Regions from separate parts of the Streptomyces sp. NPDC047982 genome, predicted to be linked through region 1. Evidence: predicted binding sites of a transcription regulator. Region 1 holds the regulator's gene; the other holds the start of a gene.

Region 1 (3,507 bases):
ATCGGTCAACACGGATGACATGACCGCATCGTGTCACGTCCCGCGCGCCCCGGCGTGCACGGGACGCGGCCGTGCGCCGTTCCCCGTCGGCCGGGGAACGGCGCACGCAGGCCGCACACGTGCGCGCGGGGCCGCTCGGCGGCCTGCGCGGGGCCTGTCAGCGGCCGTTGAAGGCGTCCTTCAGCCGGGAGAACAGCCCCTGCTGGCCGGGCTGGAACTGGCCGGTGGGCCGTTCCTCGCCGCGCATCTTCGCCAGCTCGCGCAGCAGTCGTTCCTGCTCCGGGTCGAGCTTCGTCGGGGTCATCACCTCGACGTGCACGACCAGGTCGCCGCGCCCGCCGCCCCTCAGATGGGTGATGCCGCGTCCGTGCAGCGGGACCGACTGGCCGGACTGGGTGCCGGGCCTGATGTCGACCTCCTCCAGGCCGTCGAGCGTCTCCAGCGGCACCTTCGTGCCGAGCGCGCCCGCCGTCATGGGAATCGTGACGGTGCAGTGCAGGTCGTCGCCGCGGCGCTGGAACACCGGGTGCGGCAGTTCGTGGATCTCCACGTACAGGTCACCTGCCGGGCCGCCGCCGGGGCCGACCTCGCCCTCGCCCGCGAGCTGGATGCGGGTGCCGTTGTCGACGCCCGCGGGGATCTTCACCGTGAGCGTGCGGCGCGACCGGACGCGGCCGTCCCCGGCGCACTCCGGGCACGGGGTCGGCACGACCGTGCCGAAGCCCTGGCACTGCGGGCAGGGCCGCGAGGTCATGACCTGGCCCAGGAAGGACCGGGTGACCTGGGAGACCTCGCCGCGCCCGCGGCACATGTCACAGGTCTGGGCCGAGGTGCCGGGAGCGGCGCCCTCGCCGCTGCACGTGGTGCAGACGACGGCCGTGTCGACCTGGATGTCCTTGGTGGTGCCGAACGCCGCCTCGGCGAGATCGACCTCCAGCCGGATCATCGCGTCCTGGCCGCGCCGGGTGCGCGAGCGGGGCCCGCGCTGCGACGACGTACCGAAGAACGCGTCCATGATGTCGGAGAAGTTGCCGAAGCCGCCCTGGCCGAAGCCGCCCGCGCCGCCACCGCCGCCGGAGGCGGACAGCGGGTCGCCGCCGAGGTCGTAGACCTGCTTCTTCTGCGGGTCCGACAGCACCTCGTAGGCGGCGTTGATCTCCTTGAACCGCTCCTGGGTCTTCGGATCGGGATTCACATCCGGGTGCAGCTCGCGGGCGAGCCTCCGGAATGCCTTCTTGATCTCGTCCTGGGACGCGTCGCGGCGCACGCCGAGTACGGCGTAGTAGTCCGTGGCCACTTACGACTCCGCCAGGATCTGTCCGACGTAACGTGCCACTGCGCGTACCGCTCCCATCGTTCCGGGGTAGTCCATGCGGGTCGGTCCGACCACGCCGAGTTTGGCGACTGCCTCGTCGCCCGAACCGTAGCCGACTGTGACGACGGACGTGGAGTTCAGTCCCTCGTGGGCGTTCTCGTGCCCGATGCGTACGGTCATGCCCGAGTCCGTGGCCTTGCCGAGCAGCTTCAGCAGCACGACCTGCTCCTCCAGCGCCTCCAGCACCGGCCGGATCACCACGGGGAAGTCGTGTCCGAAGCGCGTGAGGTTGGAGGTGCCGCCGATCATCAGCCGCTCCTCCGTGTCCTCGACCAGGGTTTCGAGCAGGGTGGAGAGCACGGTGGACACGGTCCCCCGGTCCTCGCTCTCGAAGGATTCCGGCAGGTCCTGCACCAGCTGCGGGACGTCCGAGAAACGGCGTCCGACGACCCGGCTGTTGAGACGGGCCCGCAGATCGGCCAGCGAGGTCTCGCCCAGCGGGGCGGGGCAGTCGATCATGCGCTGTTCGACCCGGCCGGTGTCCGTGATCAGCACGAGCATCAGCCGGGCGGGGGCCAGCGACAGCAGTTCCACGTGCCGCACCGTCGACCGGGTCAACGAGGGGTACTGCACGATGGCGACCTGCCGGGTCAGCTGCGCGAGCAGCCGGACGGTACGGCTCACGACGTCGTCGAGGTCGACCGCACCGTCGAGGAAATGGTGGATGGCGCGGCGTTCCGGCGACGTGAGGGGCTTGACGCCCGCGAGCCTGTCGACGAAGAGCCGGTAGCCCTTGTCCGTGGGGATACGCCCGGCGCTGGTGTGGGGCTGGGCGATGAAGCCCTCGTCCTCCAGCACCGCCATGTCGTTGCGGACGGTGGCCGGGGACACCCCCAGCTTGTGCCGCTCGGTGAGCGCCTTGGAGCCGACGGGCTCCTCGGTGCCCACGTAGTCCTGAACGATGGCGCGCAGCACTTCGAGTCTGCGTTCGCTGAGCATCGCGCGCACCTCCAGGTAGCTGGTTCAGCGGTGGTTCCCGGGCCGTCCCCGGCTTCCTTCCCCAGGGATCCGCCTGGCACTCTGTCGGCAAGAGTGCCAGCCATCCCCCGGTCAGTGTACGGCGGCGGAGTGGGGACCTAGCAAGAGTGATCGGCCACGCGCTCGCGAGACCGTTCCGGGCCGCTGCCGATAGCGTTCCGGTATGGACACCTCTTGGGAAGAGTTCGGCTGGGAGCGGATCGGTCACGGTATGGGACGGCGCCGCCTCCCCGGCTGGGACGCGACGACCGCGCTGGTGGCCGGGGCGGAGGGCGCGCTGCTCCTCGACACCGGGTCGACCCTCCGCGAGGGAGCCGGCATCCGGGACGGGGCACGGGCCCTGCTCGGCCGGGAGGTGACGCATATCGCACTCACCCACCCCCATTTCGACCACGTGCTGGGCACCGCGGCGTTCCCCCGTGTCCGGGAATCCGGGAACGTCCGGGAGTCCGGGAACGTCCGGGAATCCGGGAGCGTCCGGGAATCCGGGAACGTCCGGGAATCCGGGAACGTCCGGGAATCCGGGAGCGTCCGGGTGTACGGGGCGGCCGGGACGGCGGACCTGCTGAGGAGCGGGCGCGGGGCGGCGGACCTGTGCGCCGACGCGGTACGCCATGGGGTGCCCGAGCGCGAGGCTGCGGAGGCCGTCGCCGCGCTGGTGGCGCCGGATCACGAGGTACGCGACGAGCTGACGGTCGATCTGGGCGGTGGTCGGCGGGTGCTGCTGGTGAACCTGGGCCCCGCGCACAGCGGCCACGATCTGGTGGCGGTGGTGCCGGGCTCCCCCGCGGTGGTGTTCTGCGGCGATCTGGTCGAGGAGTCCGGCGAACCACAGGCGGGCCCGGACGCGGCCTTGGCCCGCTGGCCGGCCGCGCTGGACCGGCTGCTGGCGCTGGGGGGCGAGGAAGCGGTCTACGTGCCGGGCCACGGGGCGGTGGTGGACGCGGCATTCGTCCGGGACCAGCGCGACCGGCTGGCGGCGGCAGCGCGGGGGACTGCGGGGGCCTGAAGCGGGACGGGAAGCGCCCCTCGTCCGCCGGAAGGGGACGGGGAGCAGCCCTCATCCCTGAAGAGTCGGCCCCCCCCGACCCTGAAGAGCCGGCCCCCCGACCCTGAAGAGGCAGCACCTCGACCCTGAAGAGGCAGTCTCTCGG
Region 2 (3,507 bases), on a different contig from region 1:
TCGGTCCGGCCGGGGTGGGCGTACCGGCCGGGTCGTTCGGGGCGAGAGCGTTCACCCGCCCCATTGTGAGCCAGTCGGGTCGACCGGCGGGACCGGCGGTGGTGTCGGGCCGGAGAGCCCCTCGTGAGCTGGCAGCATGCAACGCCACGTCATTCATACGACTAATACGACAAAAGGAGGAATTGGTCATGACAGCGTGTGAATCGGGCCTGTGCGCGTCCCGCGGGCCGGGCTCCGCGGGGTGCCGGCCGACCCGCGCGGTCCTGGCCGCACTCCTGGTCGCCGCCGTCGGTTCGGGGTGTGCCTCCGGGATCGCGGAGCGGGCGGACACCGGCCCCGGGCTTCGGTCCGACGCCTCCACGGGCCCGTTTCCCGCGCTGCCCGCCGAGCCGCCCCCCGGGCAGCCCGGCGGACCGGGGCATCGCGCGGGCCCCGGTGCCCCGGCCGACGGCGGCGCCCCCGCCGGGGCGCGCGAGAACGCGAAGCTCGCCCCGGCCGTCCGGGCAGCCCTCGCCAAGAAGTGGGGGCTGGGCCGCACGCCCCTGATCGCACCCCCGCCGCCCGCTGTCAAGCCGCGCGTCGTCACCCGGCAGGGGTTCGAGGTCACGGGCGGCGACGCCTCCCTGCCGCCGGTCTTCACGACCGTCCCGACCGAGGACCGGGTGGTCTTCCTGACCATGGACGACGGCGCGGAGAAGGACCCCGAACTGCTCCGGATGATGGACGAACTGGACATCCCGTACAGCGCGTTCCTCAGCGACGACGAGGTGCGGGGCAACTACGGGTACTTCGGCGAGGCGCAGCGGCTCGGCGTCACCCTCAACAACCACACCCTCAGCCACCCCTACCTCCCAGGGCTCTCGTACGAGGAGCAGAAGCGCGAGATCTGCGGGCAGCAGGACCTCATCGAGAAGCAGTTCGGGAAGCGGCCCGTCCTCTTCCGCCCGCCGTACGGCAACTACGACGGCGACACGCTGCGCATCGCGAAGTCCTGCGGGATCAAGGCCGTGCCGCTCTGGAACGCGGAGGCGTTCCCGGATCGCATGGAGTGGCGCGAGGGGGACGGGAAGCTGCGCCCCGGCGACATCATCCTCACGCACTTCCGGGGCCGGAACGAATGGGGCGCCGACATGACCGACCTGGTTCGTTCCGTCATGAAGACGATCACGGACCAGGGGTACGCGGTGGCCCGGCTGGAGGACTACGTGTGACTGGAGGGCCGCGCGGGAGGGGTGCGGACCGGGGCTGCGGCGCCCCCGCGCCGACGGGGAACCCCGACGCCACGACTGGCTGAATTGGCACTCCGCTTGACCGAGTGCTAATCGCGGTCATAGTCTCGGTGCTGGCACTCACCGATGGAGAGTGCCAGCAGTACCGTGCGACTGGCAGGTCCGGCACCCGCGACGACGGATCCACCTGGTCGCCACACTCAGACTCTTAACCCCGTGAGATCTCCGAAGGGGGAGACCGGATCGTGTCGACCGCCAGCACCAAGGTTGCGATCAAGCCGCTCGAAGACCGCATTGTGGTCCAGCCGCTCGACGCCGAGCAGACCACGGCCTCCGGCCTGGTCATCCCGGACACCGCCAAGGAGAAGCCCCAGGAGGGCGTCGTCCTGGCCGTGGGCCCGGGCCGCTTCGAGAACGGCGAGCGCCTTCCGCTCGACGTCAAGACCGGCGACATCGTGCTGTACAGCAAGTACGGCGGCACCGAGGTGAAGTACAACAGCGAGGAGTACCTCGTCCTCTCGGCTCGCGACGTCCTCGCGATCATCGAGAAGTAATTCACCCACGTCTGCTTCCGTTCCGCGCCCCTGGCCCCGTGCGTCCTGATCAGCCGGGCGGCCGGGGGCGCGGTTCGTTCGAGAGGAAAGCTCAGCTCCCATGGCGAAGATCCTGAAGTTCGACGAGGACGCCCGTCGCGCCCTTGAGCGCGGCGTCAACAAGCTTGCCGACACGGTCAAGGTGACGATCGGCCCCAAGGGCCGCAACGTCGTCATCGACAAGAAGTTCGGCGCCCCCACCATCACCAACGACGGTGTCACCATCGCGCGCGAGGTCGAGATCGAGGACCCGTACGAGAACCTCGGTGCCCAGCTGGTGAAGGAGGTCGCGACCAAGACCAACGACATCGCGGGTGACGGTACGACCACCGCCACCGTCCTGGCCCAGGCGCTGGTCCGCGAGGGTCTGCGCAACGTCGCCGCCGGTGCCTCCCCGGCCGCCCTGAAGAAGGGCATCGACGCCGCGGTCCAGGCCGTGTCCGAGGACCTCCTCGCGACCGCCCGTCCGATCGACGACAAGTCCGACATCGCCGCCGTGGCCGCGCTCTCCGCGCAGGACCCGCAGGTCGGCGAGCTCATCGCGGACGCGATGGACAAGGTCGGCAAGGACGGTGTCATCACCGTCGAGGAGTCCAACACCTTCGGTCTGGACCTCGACTTCACCGAGGGCATGGCCTTCGACAAGGGTTACCTGTCCCCGTACATGGTGACCGACCAGGAGCGCATGGAGGCCGTCCTCGACGACCCGTACATCCTGGTCCACCAGGGCAAGATCAGCGCCATCCAGGAGCTGCTCCCGCTGCTGGAGAAGGTCATCCAGGCCGGTGGCTCCAAGCCGCTGCTGATCATTGCTGAGGACGTCGAGGGCGAGGCGCTGTCGACCCTCGTCGTCAACAAGATCCGCGGCACCTTCAACGCCGTCGCCGTGAAGGCCCCCGGCTTCGGTGACCGCCGCAAGGCCATGCTCGGCGACATCGCCACCCTCACCGGTGCGACCGTCATCGCCGAGGAGGTCGGCCTCAAGCTCGACCAGGCCGGTCTGGACGTGCTGGGCACCGCCCGTCGCGTCACCGTCAGCAAGGACGACACCACGATCGTGGACGGCGGCGGCGAGCCCGGCGACGTCAAGGGCCGGGTCAACCAGATCAAGGCCGAGATCGAGGCCACGGACTCCGACTGGGACCGCGAGAAGCTCCAGGAGCGCCTCGCGAAGCTGGCCGGCGGCGTGTGTGTGATCCGCGTCGGTGCCGCCACCGAGGTGGAGCTCAAGGAGAAGAAGCACCGCCTGGAGGACGCCATCTCCGCGACCCGCGCCGCGGTCGAGGAGGGCATCGTCTCCGGTGGTGGCTCCGCCCTGGTCCACGCCGTCAAGGTCCTGGAGGGCAACCTCGGCAAGACCGGCGACGAGGCCACCGGTGTCGCGGTCGTGCGCCGCGCCGCCGTCGAGCCGCTGCGCTGGATCGCCGAGAACGCCGGCCTGGAGGGCTACGTCATCACCTCCAAGGTCGCCGAGCTCGACAAGGGCGAGGGCTTCAACGCCGCGACCGGCGAGTACGGCGACCTGGTGAAGGCCGGCGTCATCGACCCGGTCAAGGTCACCCGCTCCGCGCTGGAGAACGCCGCGTCCATCGCGTCGCTGCTGCTCACGACCGAGACCCTGGTCGTCGAGAAGCCGGCCGAGGAGGAGGCCGAGGCCGGTCACGGCGGCCACGGCCACGCGCACT

The links. Region 1 encodes HrcA, which represses chaperone genes, less so after heat shock. Its sites were predicted from a motif close to TTNGCACTCNGNNNNNCNGAGTGCNAA; they were not measured.
Region 2: groES (co-chaperone GroES) is a predicted target of HrcA. The motif match lies at 1,296-1,322, and genes of this name have one in related genera.

The regions. Positions count from the first base shown of each region.
Region 1 is NZ_JBIDBS010000002.1:261,983-265,489, reverse strand. It holds gene ACGF2V_RS03035 (nitronate monooxygenase) at 1-21, opposite strand, end outside; gene dnaJ (molecular chaperone DnaJ) at 158-1,297, opposite strand; gene hrcA (heat-inducible transcriptional repressor HrcA) at 1,298-2,314, opposite strand; gene ACGF2V_RS03020 (MBL fold metallo-hydrolase) at 2,517-3,362, shown strand.
Region 2 is NZ_JBIDBS010000029.1:58,294-61,800, reverse strand. It holds gene ACGF2V_RS28395 (polysaccharide deacetylase family protein) at 189-1,211, shown strand; gene groES (co-chaperone GroES) at 1,475-1,783, shown strand; gene groL (chaperonin GroEL) at 1,884-3,507, shown strand, end outside.